3 regions of the Citrobacter koseri ATCC BAA-895 genome follow, and region 3 is predicted to be linked to each of the others. Evidence: riboswitches for the same ligand, from Rfam matches in the RefSeq annotation. Region 3 holds a riboswitch; each other region holds the start of a gene.
The links. Region 3 has a riboswitch for thiamine pyrophosphate ahead of thiM (hydroxyethylthiazole kinase). Riboswitches for the same ligand answer to the same signal wherever they lie in the genome.
Positions count from the first base shown of each region.

Region 1: linked by a shared signal. The riboswitch ahead of thiC (phosphomethylpyrimidine synthase ThiC) and the one ahead of thiM (hydroxyethylthiazole kinase) in region 3 are both predicted to bind thiamine pyrophosphate.
Region 2: linked by a shared signal. The riboswitch ahead of thiB (thiamine ABC transporter substrate binding subunit) and the one ahead of thiM (hydroxyethylthiazole kinase) in region 3 are both predicted to bind thiamine pyrophosphate.

Region 1 is NC_009792.1:2,768,954-2,774,330, forward strand. It holds gene hemE (uroporphyrinogen decarboxylase) at 1-897, opposite strand, end outside; gene nudC (NAD(+) diphosphatase) at 937-1,710, opposite strand; gene CKO_RS12765 (Rsd/AlgQ family anti-sigma factor) at 1,807-2,310, shown strand; TPP riboswitch at 2,361-2,470, shown strand; gene thiC (phosphomethylpyrimidine synthase ThiC) at 2,556-4,451, shown strand; gene thiE (thiamine phosphate synthase) at 4,451-5,086, shown strand; gene thiF (thiazole biosynthesis adenylyltransferase ThiF) at 5,079-5,377, shown strand, end outside.
Region 2 is NC_009792.1:3,076,914-3,082,290, reverse strand. It holds gene thiQ (thiamine ABC transporter ATP-binding protein ThiQ) at 1-608, opposite strand, end outside; gene thiP (thiamine/thiamine pyrophosphate ABC transporter permease ThiP) at 592-2,202, opposite strand; gene thiB (thiamine ABC transporter substrate binding subunit) at 2,178-3,161, opposite strand; TPP riboswitch at 3,193-3,314, opposite strand; gene sgrR (HTH-type transcriptional regulator SgrR) at 3,348-5,003, opposite strand; gene sgrT (glucose uptake inhibitor SgrT) at 5,097-5,219, shown strand; gene CKO_RS14145 (sugar efflux transporter) at 5,342-5,377, shown strand, end outside.
Region 3 is NC_009792.1:653,473-658,849, forward strand. It holds gene CKO_RS02960 (fimbrial biogenesis outer membrane usher protein) at 1-390, shown strand, start outside; gene CKO_RS02965 (fimbrial protein) at 403-1,383, shown strand; gene rcnB (Ni(II)/Co(II) efflux transporter accessory subunit RcnB) at 1,457-1,777, opposite strand; TPP riboswitch at 2,059-2,156, shown strand; gene thiM (hydroxyethylthiazole kinase) at 2,188-2,976, shown strand; gene thiD (bifunctional hydroxymethylpyrimidine kinase/phosphomethylpyrimidine kinase) at 2,973-3,773, shown strand; gene CKO_RS02985 (GntR family transcriptional regulator) at 3,818-4,564, shown strand; gene CKO_RS02990 (PfkB family carbohydrate kinase) at 4,538-5,377, opposite strand, start outside.

The DNA.
Region 1 (5,377 bases), 2.1 Mb from region 3:
CGCATAGAGCATGGACGGGTCCATATTGCCCTGTAGCGCCACTTTATGGCCCACGCGACGGCGCGCGTCGGCAATATCGGTTGTCCAGTCGAGACCTAACGCATCACACCCGGTTTCCGCCATCGCCTCCAGCCACTGGCCGCCACCTTTAGTGAATAACGTGACCGGTACACGGCGACCGTCGTTTTCCCGTAGTAAACCATCAACGATTTTATGCATGTAATACAGCGAGAACTGCTGGTAATCGCGCCCCGTCAGCACGCCGCCCCAGGTGTCGAAAATCATGACCGACTGCGCGCCCGCTTTAATCTGCGCGTTGAGATACAGAGTGACGCTTTTCGCCAGCTTATCGAGCAGCGCATGCAGCGCCTGCGGATCGGCATACATCATTTTTTTGATGACGGTAAAGGCTTTGCTGCTGCCACCTTCCACCATGTAAGTCGCCAGCGTCCACGGGCTGCCGGAAAAACCGATCAGCGGAACGTCACCTTTCAACTCGCGGCGAATCGTACGCACCGCGTTCATCACGTAGCCCAGTTCGTCTTCCGGGTCAGGAATCGGTAGCTTATCGACATCCGCTTTACAGGCGACTGGCGAAGTAAAGCGCGGGCCTTCCCCGGCCTCAAAATAGAGTCCCAGCCCCATCGCATCCGGGATGGTCAGAATGTCCGAGAAGAGGATCGCCGCATCAAGCGGGTAGCGCCGCAGCGGTTGTAGCGTGACTTCGCACGCCAGCTCAGCATTTTTGCACAGCGACATAAAATCGCCTGCTTGTGCGCGGGTGGCTTTGTACTCCGGCAGATAGCGGCCTGCCTGGCGCATCATCCATACCGGGGTAACATCAACGGGCTGGCGCAGCAGCGCACGCAGATAACGATCGTTCTTCAGTTCGGTCATTTTGCAGTTCCTTCATTGCGTCAGGGTGCCAGTGTACCATCACTCATACTCAGCCCGACACATTGCCACAGTATCTTCGATCAAACGACGCGCCACCGTGCCCGGCGGCGGCAATAACGGAAGATCGTCATAGCGATACCAGCCCGCCTCCAGCAGCTCTTTCGGGTCGATGACAATCTCGCCGCTGTCATACTCCGCCATAAACGCCGTCATCAGCGATTGCGGGAACGGCCAGGGCTGTGAGGTCACGTAACGCAGATTTTTCACTTTGATGCCGCTCTCTTCCATCACTTCGCGCGCAACCGCCTGCTCTAAGGTCTCCCCCACTTCCACAAACCCGGCCAGCACCGTATGAACACCGTTACGATGGCGCGTATGCTGGGCCAGTAAAATGGAATCGGCACGCCGGATGGCGACAATAATGCAGGGAGCAATCTGCGGATAGTAACGCTCGCGGCAGTGGCTGCACAGCATCGCCCATTCGGTCTTGCTCGGGTACATGGGGTGGCCGCAGTAACCGCAGAATTTGTGCGAGCGATAAAATTCCGCCAGCTGCACGCCCCGCCCCGCCAGTTGAAACAGGCCAACGTCCTGATCGATGACCTGCCGTACCGACCCCATATCATGCCGACGATGCTGTAACACCAGCCAGACAGGCTCTCCTTCCCACTCGCCAATCAGGAGTGCGCGCTGCCCCACAAGATCGAAATTTGTCGCTTCGCCATATGGCAATTCTCCACGAGGCAACCATAATTTTTGCTCGTGACTGACGATCCACCAACCGTGATCTAATTTTTCAATAATACGATCCATAGCTCTTGCACTACCTTTGCTTCACTGGCATGTTGTTAACATTATATTTACATTTTTCAGGTGAGCAGTTTTAAATCTAAACTTGCGGAGTCAATCATGCTAAACCAGCTGGAAAGCCTGACGGAACACGTCGAAGGAAGTAATAAACTGGTTGATCGCTGGCTACATGTACGTAAGCACCTGCTCGTGGCTTACTACAATCTGGTTGGCATTAAGCCTGGCAAAGAATCGTACATGCGGCTGAATGAAAAAGCGCTGGATGATTTTTGTCAGGGCCTGGTCGACTACCTTTCCGCCGGACACTTCAGTATTTATGAACACATTATCCGAGAAATGGAAGAGGGAAACCCGCGTTCGACCGCAACGCGCCTCCATTCATTGCTGGAAGCCAATACTCAACAGATCATGGAATATTACGACTCCAGCCTGGAGAACGCGATCGATCACGATAATTATGCGGAATTTCAGCAAGTGCTCTCCGACATCGGCGAAGCGCTGGAAGCGCGGTTTACGCTGGAAGATAAACTCATCCTGCTGGCCTTCGACAATAATCTAACGCTTAATGCCCAGGATGAAAGCGGAATTGCACGGCCTGCTTGAGTTATGAATCAGTAACGAGTAATTTACATCCATTGCCCCGTCGCCGGGGTTACATCTTGTCGGAGTGCCGTGTGTGAAAACACAGGCTGAGACCGTTAATTCGGGATCCGCGGAACCTGATCAGGCTAATACCTGCGAAGGGAACAAGAGTAAACTGCTTTATGCGTCAACCTGTACGGGCAACGCGCATCCATTACTCCATCCGTCGTCTGACAAGCCACGTCCTTCACTTTTTGGAATGAGCTATGTCTGCAACAAAATTGACTCGCCGCGAACAACGCGCCCAGGCCCAACACTTTATCGACACCCTGGAAGGCACCGCCTTTCCGAACTCAAAACGTATTTATATTACCGGCTCACAACCGGACATCCGAATTCCGATGCGTGAAATCCAGCTAAGCCCCACGCTCATCGGCGGCGGCAAAGATAATCCGCAATACGAAGAGAACGAAGCCATCCCGGTCTATGACACCTCTGGCCCCTATGGCGATCCTGATGTCGCCATTAACGTTCAGCAGGGGCTGGCAAAACTGCGTCAGCCCTGGATTGAGGCTCGTGCAGACAGCGAAGAATTGACCGACCGTAGCTCGGCGTACACCAAAGAACGTCTGGCAGATGATGGACTGGACGAGCTGCGTTTTACGGGGCTGCTCACGCCGAAGCGCGCCAAAGCGGGCAAATGCGTAACGCAACTGCATTATGCGCGTCAGGGGATTGTAACCCCGGAAATGGAGTTCATCGCTATTCGTGAAAACATGGGGCGTGAGCGCATTCGCGGCGATGTGTTACGCCAGCAGCATCCGGGCGTTGGGTTTGGCGCGCGCCTGCCGGAAAACATCACACCGGAATTTGTTCGTGACGAAGTGGCCGCCGGTCGCGCGATTATCCCGGCCAACATCAACCACCCGGAATCCGAACCGATGATCATCGGACGCAACTTCCTGGTGAAGGTCAACGCCAATATCGGCAACTCAGCGGTCACTTCCTCTATTGAAGAAGAGGTGGAAAAACTGGTGTGGTCGACGCGCTGGGGCGCAGATACGGTGATGGACCTCTCAACCGGTCGCTATATTCACGAAACTCGCGAGTGGATCCTGCGTAACAGCCCGGTACCGATCGGCACCGTGCCGATCTATCAGGCGCTGGAGAAAGTAAACGGGATCGCCGAAGATCTCACCTGGGAAGCCTTCCGCGACACGCTGCTGGAGCAGGCGGAACAGGGCGTCGATTACTTCACCATCCACGCGGGCGTACTGCTGCGCTATGTGCCAATGACCGCAAAACGTCTGACCGGTATCGTCTCGCGCGGCGGTTCGATCATGGCGAAATGGTGCCTCTCTCACCATCAAGAAAACTTCCTCTACGAGCACTTCCGCGAAATCTGCGAAATCTGCGCCGCTTACGATGTCTCGCTGTCGCTGGGCGACGGCCTGCGTCCGGGATCAATTCAGGATGCGAACGACGAAGCGCAGTTTGCCGAGCTGCACACGCTGGGCGAGCTGACCAAAATTGCCTGGGAGTACGACGTGCAGGTGATGATTGAAGGCCCTGGCCACGTACCGATGCAGATGATCCGCCGTAACATGACCGAAGAGCTGGAACACTGCCACGAAGCGCCGTTCTACACCTTAGGGCCACTGACCACCGATATTGCGCCGGGCTACGACCACTTCACCTCCGGCATTGGCGCGGCAATGATTGGCTGGTTTGGCTGCGCCATGCTCTGCTACGTAACGCCAAAAGAGCACCTCGGCCTGCCGAACAAAGAGGATGTGAAACAGGGGCTGATCACCTACAAAATCGCGGCGCATGCCGCCGACCTGGCAAAAGGCCATCCTGGCGCGCAAATCCGCGATAACGCCATGTCGAAAGCCCGCTTTGAGTTCCGCTGGGAAGACCAGTTTAACCTGGCGCTTGACCCGTTCACTGCCCGCGCCTACCACGACGAAACCCTGCCGCAGGAGTCCGGTAAAGTGGCGCACTTCTGCTCCATGTGCGGCCCCAAATTCTGTTCAATGAAGATCAGCCAGGAAGTCCGCGACTACGCGGCGGCGCAGACCATCGAGGTAGGAATGGCGGATATGTCAGAAAACTTCCGCGCCAAAGGCGGTGAAATCTATCTCAGGAAGGAGGAAGCATAATGTATCAGCCCGATTTCCCGGCGGTGCCTTTCCGCCTGGGGCTTTATCCGGTCGTTGATAGCGTGCAATGGATCGAACGCTTGCTGGAAGCGGGAGTCCGCACCCTCCAGCTACGTATCAAAGACAAGCGCGACGAAGAGGTGGAGGACGACGTATCAGCCGCTATCGCGCTGGGTCGCCGCTACAATGCCCGCCTGTTCATCAATGACTACTGGCGACTGGCGATCAAACACAACGCTTACGGGGTGCATCTCGGTCAGGAAGATCTGGAAACCACCGACCTGAAGGCGATTCAGGCTGCCGGGCTGCGCTTAGGCGTTTCCACCCACGATGACATGGAAATCGACATAGCGCTGGCGGCCAGACCGTCTTATATCGCACTCGGCCACGTATTCCCGACGCAAACCAAACAGATGCCGTCCGCGCCGCAAGGACTGGAGCAGCTGGCGCGCCATATTGAACGTCTTGGCGATTACCCCACCGTTGCCATCGGCGGGATCAGCCTCGAACGCGCCTCGCCGGTGCTGAAAACTGGCGTGGGCAGTATTGCCGTCGTCAGCGCCATTACCCGGGCGGAAGACTGGCGCGAAGCAACGGCGCAGTTACTGGCAATCGCGGGGGCTGGCGATGAATGATCGTGACTTTATGCGCTACAGCCGACAAATTTTGCTCGGCGATATCGCCATTGAAGGGCAGCAAAAATTGCTCGCCAGCCGGGTTCTGATTGTCGGTCTGGGCGGTTTGGGTTCCCCTGCGGCGCTCTATCTGGCGGGCGCTGGCATCGGTACGCTGGTTTTAGCCGACGATGACGAAGTGCATCTGAGCAATCTGCAACGGCAAATCCTGTTCACCACAGATGATATTGCCCGCCCTAAATCACAGGTGACAAAGCAGCGGCTGGCTCGGCTGAACCCGGATATTGAACT
Region 2 (5,377 bases), 2.3 Mb from region 3:
ACGACAATCGAGCGTGACGCAATGCGCGCGGCATCCTCCACGCTATGTGACACCATCAGCAGGGTTAATTGCTGGTCGCGGCAGACGTCGCTGACCAGCGTCAGCATCTCCTGACGCAGGGCGGGATCGAGAGCGGAAAACGGCTCGTCGAGCAGCAATACCGGTTGTTCGCGCACCAGGCAGCGCGCAAGCGCCACGCGTTGACGTTGCCCGCCGGAAAGCTCGCCCGGCAGGCGCTCCAGCAGATTTTCGATCCCCATCTGGCGTGCAATATGATGCAGCTTCTCCCGCTGAGCCGCGTTCAGCTTTAGCCCAGGGTTTAACCCCAGCCCGATGTTCTGCCGCACGTTGAGGTGGCTGAACAGATTATTTTCCTGAAACAGCATGGAAACGGGACGGCGGGAGGGCGGTGTCGTGGTGTGATCCTGACCTTCAATCATTATTGTGCCGCTGGCCGGTGTCAGAAACCCGGCGATTAAATTCAGCAACGTACTTTTCCCGGCGCCGCTTGGCCCGAGAACTGCCACCTGTTCACCGCGCGCTACCGACAGTGTAAAGCGCATGGGCAAATGGTGATAAAGCCAGGTGATATCAGTCAGTTTTAACATTTCGCCCCGGTAATTTTTCGATAACGGTAAACAGCATAAAGCAGAGCATCAGCAGTAATAATGCGGTAACCGCGCCGTCCTGGCTGCGATAGGAGCCAATTTGCTGATACAGATAAAACGGCAGCGTGCGGAAATCGTCGTTGCCAAACAGCGCCACCACGCCAAAATCACCGATGGAGAGCACGCAGGCAAAGGCCAGCGCCTGCGCCAGAGGGCGTTTCAGGGCGCGCAGTTCCACCACCTTCAGTCGCGACCATCCCTCAATGCCCAATGACTGACACAGCATACTGTAGCGTGCGGTCACGTCGCGCATGGGGTTTTCCAGCACTTTTAGCGCATAGGGAATCGCCATTAGCGCGTTGGTGAAAATCACAATACCGTCAGCCGACTCCGGTAGTCCAATGCTGTTGTTGAGCAGTAAAAAGAAGCCGGTCGCCAGCACGATGCCGGGCATAGCAAGGATCAACATCCCGCTCAGTTCCAGCGCCTGGCCTGCCAGTACCTGCTGGCGGGCGCGCAGTTCGCGGCTGCTCCATAAAAGCATCATCGTCAGGATGACGCACAGCACTCCCGCCGCCAGCGCAATGCGCAGAGAGGTCCACAGCGCCTGCCACAAAATGGGTTGCGCCAGCACGTCCAGCAGGCTGCGATTGACGCCATCAATAATAACCGCCAGCAGCGGCGGGAGAAGCAACAGCAGCGCCAGGGCGATCAGCAGGCTGTCCGTCAGGCGGCTGTGGAGCCGATCGTCAGGGTCGCGCCAGCCTTGCACCAGCGTGACGCCGGGGGCAATGGCTTTACTCAGCCGCTGGCTCAGCAGCACCAGCGCCAGACAACATATCATCTGGATCAGCGCCAGCATGGCCGCACGGGCAGGATCGTAGTCGTAGCTCAGCGCCTGATAGATGGCCAGCTCGATAGTGGTAGCCTGCGGGCCGCCGCCAAGTGACAACACGGTGGCGAAACTGGCGAAACAGAGCATAAAAATCAGCGCCGCCACCGGCGGGATTTGACGACGCATCCACGGCCATTCAACAAAGCGGAAGAAGTGCCAGCCGCGCATACCTAGCTGCGCGGCGAGCTGTCGCTGTTCGCCGGGAATGTTTTCCAGCGCCTGAAGCAGCAGGCGGCTTGCCATCGGCAGGTTAAAAAAGACGTGCGCCAGTAAAATCCCCTGCAAGCCGTAGGGCGAGAAATGCCACTCCAGCCCCAGCGTATGCCACAGCGAGGCCAGCCAGCCCTGACGACCGTAGACGCTGAGGATACCGAAAACGGCGACCAGCACCGGTAAAATCAGCGTCATGGCGCACAGGCGCAATAACGCAAGACGTCCGGGAAAACGGCGACGATAGAGCGCTCTGGCGAGGAAAATCGCCGGGATGACGGAGAGCAGCGCCGACAGGAACGCCTGCCAGAACGAGAAACGCACGACGTGCCACAGGTAGCTGTCCTGCCACAGCGACGACCATTCACCCTGCGGCGCGTTAAGCCATAGCGCCAGAAATGCCGCCAGAGCCACTGCCACCATCAGCGCGGCGGCAGAAAGCCCGGGTATCAGCCAGCCGGGAATTAGTGGCTGACGGCGCGTTGCCATTCGCTAATCCATGCCTGACGCTGGGATGCCACTTCCGCAGGCGTAAATTCCAGCGTGGTGGATGGCTTCGTCAGTTGTTCAAATCCTGCGGGCAGGGCGACGTCAGCGACCGGATACATCCAGTTGCCGGTGGGAATGGCGTTCTGGAATGCTGGTGAAACCATAAACTTGAGGAATTTTTCTGCCAGTTCCGGCTGTTTGCTGGCGGCAGTGCGCGCAGCTACTTCCACTTGCAGGTAATGACCTTCGCTGAAGCTGGCGGCGGCGTAGTTATCTTTCTTCTCTTCGATGATGTGATACGCCGGAGAGGTGGTGTAGCTCAGCACCAGATCGCTTTCGCCTTTCAGGAACAGGCCGTAGGATTCGCTCCAGCCTTTGGTAACGGTGACCGTTTTGGCCGCCAGTTTTTGCCAGGCTTCCGGCGCGTTATCGCCGTAGACTTTCTGCATCCACAGCAGCAGACCCAGCCCCGGTGTACTGGTACGCGGGTCCTGATAAATCACGCGCCATTTCCGATCGCTCTCTACCAGTTCTTTCAGGCTTTTCGGTGGGTTTTTCAGTTTGTTTTTGTCATAGATGAAGGCGAAGTAGCCATAATCAAACGGCACGAATGTGTCGTTATGCCAGCCGCCTGGCACGTTAACCGCATCAGGCGCAATGCCGCTTTTCGCGAACAGGCGGGTTTGCGTGGCGGCTTCCAGCAGGTTGTTGTCCAGGCCAAGCACCACGTCGGCTTTGCTGTTTTTCCCTTCCATTCGCAGGCGGTTGAGCAGCGACACGCCATCTTCCAGCGCCACCAGCTTCAGTTCGCAATCACAGTCAGCTTCAAAGGCTTTTTTGATTGTCGGGCCAGGCCCCCAGTCGGCCGCGAAGGAGTCATAGGTATAGACGGTCAGAACAGGTTTGGCGAAGGCAGGCGCTGCGCACAGGAGTAGCAAGGGAAGACATTTTTTTAACACTTTGCACCTCATAAAGTGGGTGGCAAAGGACTTGAGAAGCAGTCTCAAATCCCTTCGCCGGCGTTATCCGGATCAGGTTCGACGGGTATTTTCTCAGCCCATACACTTCACGAATGGTTTTGCGTATGTTTATCAGCACCCCGTTGAGGACGGCGTTAGTGTAGTGATTTTGTTGCTAAGCGGCAATCATGGGTCGGGTGGCGCAAACCATGCCGATTTAAAGTCAAACCAGCCAAGGGTGTTCATACGTAGCCCGCGCATACTGCGCTGCCCCTGGATAATCAGCCAGTGGTGGATCAGCGGGACGATCGCTTTACTGGCGAGCAATTGCTGGCACCACACTGCCAGGTTCATCTCGCCGTTTCGCCACTGCGCGGCGTCGCCCTCCCAGTCCAGCGGGATGCAATGCTGCAACAGCGGGACTTCGCACAGGTGCGCAAACAGGGAAAAATCGAGCGGTAGCGTAAAGTTGGCGCTGTTGAGCCAGATGTCGCTTGTGACCTCCCCCGCATGCCATTGATCGTAGTCGATCTCATGGATATCCAGATGTACCTGATGTTCAGCCAGCAGCTGGCTCATGATCTGCGCGATCACCCGATGTTCAATGTGGTCGTGGTAGTAGGTCAGCGTGATCGTCTCCAGCCCGGCGGGTTTTTCGCCGTGTCCCGGGCGGGCATGGTGCCAGCGGGGCAGTAATCCGTAAGCCGGGAACCAGTGGCGCTGGTATTGCTCGTCGGCATAGAAGAGCAAATTGCTGGGGGAGAGCACGCGGCTTATCCACTCTCTGACTTCCTGATTCGCGCCGCGATTCGTCCGGGCGTCGAACAGCATATAGTAGCAGCCCTCTTCCAGCCGGCTTTCGATGGCTTTTTCATCTTCGGTCGGCCCTTTTAACGTCAGACCGCCGTTCGGCTCGTCGCCAATGTCCGGCAATACCCAGACGTTCACTTCATCAATCAGCGCCCGATAGCCGAAGAAATCATCAAAGGCGTGGATTTTTAACTGGTTGCGCGTATTACGCATCACCGCGTAAGGGCCGGTGCCGATCGGATGGCTGGAGAAATTATTCAGCGTTTCCCACTCCCGCGGCAGGATCATCGCCGGAACCTGACCCAGCAGCCACGGCAGCCAGCGATCCGGCTGCGACAGGTGAATATCCAGCGTCCAGGCGGTGGGGGAGACTATCTCGGTAATGTGCGAGTAGAGCGGCAGGGCGTTGATGCGCGTCAGTGAGGCAATGACATCCTCCATCTCCAGCTCACGTCCGTGATGGAAGTGAATCCCCGGACGAAGAAAAAAACGCCACTGCAAAGGGGAAATCTGTTGCCAGTGGTGAGCAATATCGGCTTCCAGTTCCCCATTTTCCTCATTTACGCGCGTCAGTGCGCTGAAAATTTGCCGGGCGATATGGGTTTCTGAACGACGCAATGCGGTGCCAGGCAGCAGGTTGTGCATTGGACGATAGTAGAGCACGCGCAGAATATGCCGCCCCTGGCGAAAGCTGCGCCCCAGGTGGGACACCAGCATTTGCCGCACGGCGGTTTTGTCGCCCACCAGCTGTACCAGCTGGTCGATGCGATCTTGCTCCAGCAGGTCTTCCGCCCGCTGCTGCTGTAGCGCCAGCCCGGTATAGAGGAAGGTCAGACGGGAGCGTTTCCCGCGTCCGACCTCCGCCTCCCACGTCAACCAGCCACGTTCCTGCATGGTATTCAGCAGCGTACGCATATGGCGGCGGGAGCAGCTCAGCAGGTCCGCCAGCTCGTTGAGCGTGGTGTCTTGCGTTTTGCCGTCGCAGCATTGCCACAGACGGATGAACTGTTGTTGCAGACGACCTGAAGACATAAAAGGGGAACTCCTGCGCAAAACTCAGCAATTTTACTATCCCCATATTAGGTCAATAATGGATTCCGATGAAGCAATATGGAGAGGTCTTCGATGCGTCAGTTTTATTTGAAGTACTTTACCGCGACAGAAGGGTTGTCCTGGTTGGCTTGTCCGAGCGCGCCGCAGCGCTTAAAGATGCTTGAAGAACTGATGCAGTGGGAGGTGACTGCCTGACCTCGGATTTCCGAATTGCAGACATCATGTGTGACTGAGTATTGGTGTTTATCGCCGCGCCAGCAGATAATTCCTGCTGGCTTTTTTCGTTTCGGCTGCGTTTAGACATAAAAAGGGAAAGTATGCTCTGGTTAATGACGATGGGACGGCGCCTCAAC
Region 3 (5,377 bases):
GCCATATATGACAGTCTGACGCCATATCGTGAAAACTTTTTAACGTTGGATCTTTCCCATACCTACAGTGATGTCGAACTACGCGGTAATCGTAAGGGGATTGTGCCTTATCGTGGTGCGGTTGTGTTAGCTGAGTTTGAAACCGACAGGCGCAAGCCCTGGTATTTTCTGGCGCGACGTCCAGATGGTTCTCCATTAACCTTCGGTTATGAAGTAGAAGATCATTCCGGGAAAAATGTTGGCTTAGTTGGGCAAGGAAGTCGCCTTTTTATCCGTACAGATAATGTTCCTGCCTCTTTGAAAGTCGCGACAAACAAGCAGCAAGGATTGTTTTGCATTATTACTTTTGATGGCGTAATTGATGAGAATAAGACCTATATTTGCCGATGAAAAGGACTTGCTATGAATAAGTATTGGTTAATATTATTACTGTTATTCCCTGTCTTATCACAGGCTAAATGTTCACTAGGGAATAACACAACCGCACAACAATCTATTGAAATAGATATGACATCAGGTGCTGCGGTGATTCCTGTCAAAACTAATTTACATGATACGTTTACCTGTAATGCGTCAAGCGACAAGATGTATTATGCGACGCCTTTACAAAATTATATCGTTGAGTTTAAAGGAACAGGGTCGCAGAAATCCATTTTTATGCAATTAAAGCTGACGGGAAATGGGTTTCCCATTACGATTGGTAACCAGGAGACTACAACAGATAATGTGATCAATACGAAGTCGTTTACGCTTGAAGCGAACTATATAAAGTCTGGAACTGCGGATTTAACCGTTTCAGGTAATAGCATTAACTTAAACCGTCCTGCTATCAGCATTCTTACTGATAATACCTGTAATAATAATCTTTTCTCATGGATTCTTTGTTGGATAACGGGAAAGCTAAACAGTAATGTTTCTTATTCACAAAACATTATTTTTACAGTAAAACATAAACCTACGACCTGCCATTTTTCACAGAATCAATATGTTATTGCGATGCCAGAAACAACATTAAATGAGATAATAACTGGAAATAATACGAAAACAGGAACCACGAATCTGATTTTAAACTGTGATAGCGTATATAATGTTACGACTAATCCAGTGAGTTTCAACGTTTCTCATGGTGACTGGAATGAAAACGGCACGATACTTAAAAATACGCTGACGGAGGGTGCAAAAGGTGTGGGGTTTCAGATATACAGTGGCTCAGGTACTACGCCTTTAATGCAGGGTGATATACTAAGAACAATGGTAAAAATGACCAGTATTGAGGATAAGTATACTATCCCGATCACCGCAAAATATGTCAGAGTCAGCAACGAACCATTACGACCTGGAAATTTGCAAAGCAAAGTAATATTTGCTGTTTCATATGATTAAGTCATTTCTCTGAAAACGCGTCCTTTTCTGAATGAAAGGACGTGTTTTGTCTGTTGTTTTTACAGTAAAGCATTTACCGATGATAAAAAATCTCGCCGTCGTAGGCTTTGATAATTTTGCCGTCGGTGTCGTTAATCAGTACATAAGCGCCGCCCATATAGGTCCAGTGGGTTCCTGCGTCGGGCGCTGGCAGATTGCGTTGCTTCCATTGCTTAATATTGTACTCGTCGGTGCGGTACAGCTCAGGAACGGTATCACCAGGTTTGAAATGGGTAAAGTCGGCAACAAAGCTGCTCAATTCGTACTGATCAATCCCCGTTGCGGCGGGTGCGGCCCAGACTGCGCTGGTTGCCAGCAGCAGTGCGCCCATTAAAAATTTATTCTTCATACCCATAAACTCTCCACGTATTCGGGTCATAAAAATCAGTCGTGTATCATTCTCACTGTGTAGCAAGTCTGACAAGAACTATTTTGTTATCACGCCAATAATTTCGTAAAAAGTGTAAACGAAAGCGCGCGCAAGCAACACATGCCGTAGGCAGTTCACATCACGAATGACGGTTTTGGGAACTATCTGACCTGAGCTGGAGCCAGCGATATCGGCATTTCGCTGATTTACATCTCCTGACGCACCCAGTATCCTGTTGGTGAAACATGCATAATAAATGCTTCGGTTTCAACGACTCGGGGTGCCCCTTTTCACGAAGGGCTGAGACATACCCGTATTACCTGATCTGGATAATGCCAGCGTAGGGAAGTCTGACACTGCTCGTGTCCCTTCTTCACGCGGGCAGGAGCTGAACCATGCAGCCTGACCTGCACAGCCGCGCGCTTGCGGCCCATACCTTACAACAATTTCGTATCCTTTCTCCGCTGACCCACTGTATGACGAACGACGTCGTACAGAACTTTACCGCCAATACATTACTGGCATCAGGCGCCTCACCGGCGATGGTGATTGAGCCCGAAGAGGCGCGCCAGTTTGCAGCTATCGCCAGTGCGTTACTGATTAACGTCGGCACGCTGACCCGGTCGCGCGCGGAGGCCATGCGCGCTGCGACAGAGCAGGCCCATATAGCGAAAACCCCCTGGACGCTTGATCCCGTGGCGGTTGGCGCGCTCGATTATCGCCGCCGTTTCTGTCTGGAACTGCTGTCTCTTAAGCCCAGGGCAATACGCGGCAATGCCTCGGAGATCCTCGCCCTGGCTGGATTAGCGGCGGGCGGGCGTGGAGTGGATACCACCGATACGGCGGTATCGGCGTTACCGGCCGCTCAGGCGCTGGCGCGTCAGACGGGGGCCGTCGTTGCGGTAACGGGAGAGGTGGATTACGTCACCGACGGGCAGCGTACCGTCAGCGTTACCGGCGGCGATGTGCTGATGACGCGCGTTGTCGGGACGGGATGCGCCTTATCTGCGGTTGTGGCGGCCAGTTGCGCGTTGCCGGGAAATACGCTGGACAATGTGGCGTCAGCCTGTAGCTGGATGAAACAGGCCGGGCAGTCTGCTGCCGAACGCAGTCAGGGGCCCGGGAGCTTTATTCCGGCTTTTCTTGATGCGTTGTATCACCTTAATGCGGAGGAGCAGGTATGAAACGGATTAACGCGTTAACCATTGCAGGCACTGACCCAAGCGGCGGCGCCGGGATTCAGGCCGATTTGAAGACCTTTTCGGCGCTGGGCGCGTATGGTTGCTCCGTCATTACGGCGCTGGTGGCGCAAAATACCCGCGGCGTGCAGTCGGTGTACCGCATTGAGCCCGATTTTGTCGCAGCGCAGCTGGATTCTGTCTTCAGCGATGTGCGTATCGACACCACCAAAATCGGTATGCTGGCGGAAACGGATATTGTTGAAGCTGTTGCAGAGCGTTTGCAGCGTCACCAGGTGCAAAACGTGGTGCTGGATACGGTGATGCTGGCGAAAAGCGGTGATCCGCTGCTTTCTCCGTCGGCGGTGGAGACGTTGCGCAGCCGGTTATTGCCGCAGGTGTCGATTATCACGCCGAATCTGCCGGAGGCCGCGGCATTGCTGGATGCGCCGCACGCCCGCACGGAACAGGAAATGCTGGAACAAGGGCGTGCGCTACTGGCGCTGGGCTGTGGCGCCGTGCTGATGAAAGGTGGTCATCTGGATGATGCGCAAAGCCCGGACTGGCTCTTTACCCGTGAAGGGGAGCAGCGTTTTACCGCCCCACGGGTGATGACCAAAAATACCCACGGCACCGGGTGTACGCTGTCGGCGGCGTTGGCGGCGCTGCGCCCGTGCCATAGCAACTGGGCCGATACGGTACAGGAAGCAAAAACCTGGCTTTCGGCGGCGTTAGCCCAGGCGGATACGCTGGAGGTAGGCGAGGGGATTGGCCCGGTACATCATTTCCACGCGTGGTGGTAATGGTAGTATACTGATCCCAGACTTGTCGGCCTGGAAAAAGATAAATGGAACAAGCGCATACCCGGCTTATCGCGCAACTGAATGAACGAATTGCCGCGGTGGATAACACGCCGCTGTACAGGAAGTTTGCCGAGACGGTCAAAAATGCCGTTCGCAGCGGGATTCTTGAGCATGGCAACATTTTGCCCGGCGAGCGCGATCTCAGCCAGTTGACCGGCGTTTCGCGTATTACGGTGCGCAAGGCAATGCAGGCGCTGGAAGAAGAAGGCGTCGTAACCCGCGCCCGTGGCTATGGAACGCAGATTAACAACATCTTCGAATATTCCCTGAAAGAGGCGCGCGGCTTTTCGCAGCAGGTGGTATTGCGCGGTAAAAAGCCGGATACCCTGTGGGTCAACAAGCGGGTAGTGAAATGCCCGGATGAGGTGGCGCAGCAGCTGGCGATCGCCGCAGGCAGCGATGTGTTCTTGCTCAAACGTATTCGTTATGTGGATGAGGATGCGGTGTCCATTGAGGAGTCCTGGGTGCCTGCGCACCTGATTCATGATGCGGACGCCATCGGGATCTCGCTGTATGACTATTTCCGCAGCCAGCATATCTTTCCGCAACGTACACGCTCTCGCGTCAGCGCGCGCATGCCGGATGCGGAATTTCAGTCACATATTCAGATGGACAGCAAAGTGCCGGTGCTGGTGATCAAGCAGGTGGCGCTTGACCAGCAACAGCGGCCCATTGAATACAGCATCAGCTACTGTCGCAGCGATCTATACGTTTTTGTGTGCGAGGAGTAGCGCCTCGCGCGTTGGCGCGCAATCGCCGCCGCGATGGCCTACCACCCAGGAGGCGACCGCGTTCCCCAGCAGCACCGCGTCTGCAAGCGCCCAGCCGGATGCCAGCCCGGCCAGCATGCCTCCCGCGTGGCTGTCTCCCGCGCCAATGGTATCGACGACCGTTGTGGCAAATGCCGGCACGCAGCCGGATGATTGCTGGCTGAAATACCATGCTCCGTCTTTATCGTGGCGGACAATAACCGGTGAGGCAAACGCCGCAAGCCAGGCGGCGCCAAACGCGTTAGGTTCATGACTAAAGCCAAACCGTTCGGCAGCAATGTCTGCCTCCTGACGGTTCAGCGATACCAGCGGATGGCAGGCCATAATCCGCGCCATTAGCGGGTCGGGAATGTCGCCGATTCGCGGCCCGAAGTCGATAAACGGCGTCACGCGCTCTAACCCTTCCAGCCAGCTCACCAGCAGTTCGCCGCATGGCGAGGCGAGTTGATAACCGGAAAAGTAGATCCAACTGTCGGGCGGAATTGTCAGCTGCGCCAGCCAGTCGGCATTCCATTGGTTCTCAACGCCGCTGAACGACATAAACGTACGTTCGCCATCCGGTTCTACCAGCGCCAGACACCAGCCGTTGTCTCCCTCTGCGTTGTCGATCAGGCTGTGTAACCCCTCTTTCGCCATGCGATGACGAATAATGTCTGACCATACGCCCTGACCGAGGGGCAGGGCATTACTGGCCTCAATCCCCAGACGCTTTAAGGCGACGGCGATATTGAGCGCGCAGCCGCCGACGTTGACGCCTTGCTGTTTAAGCTCAAT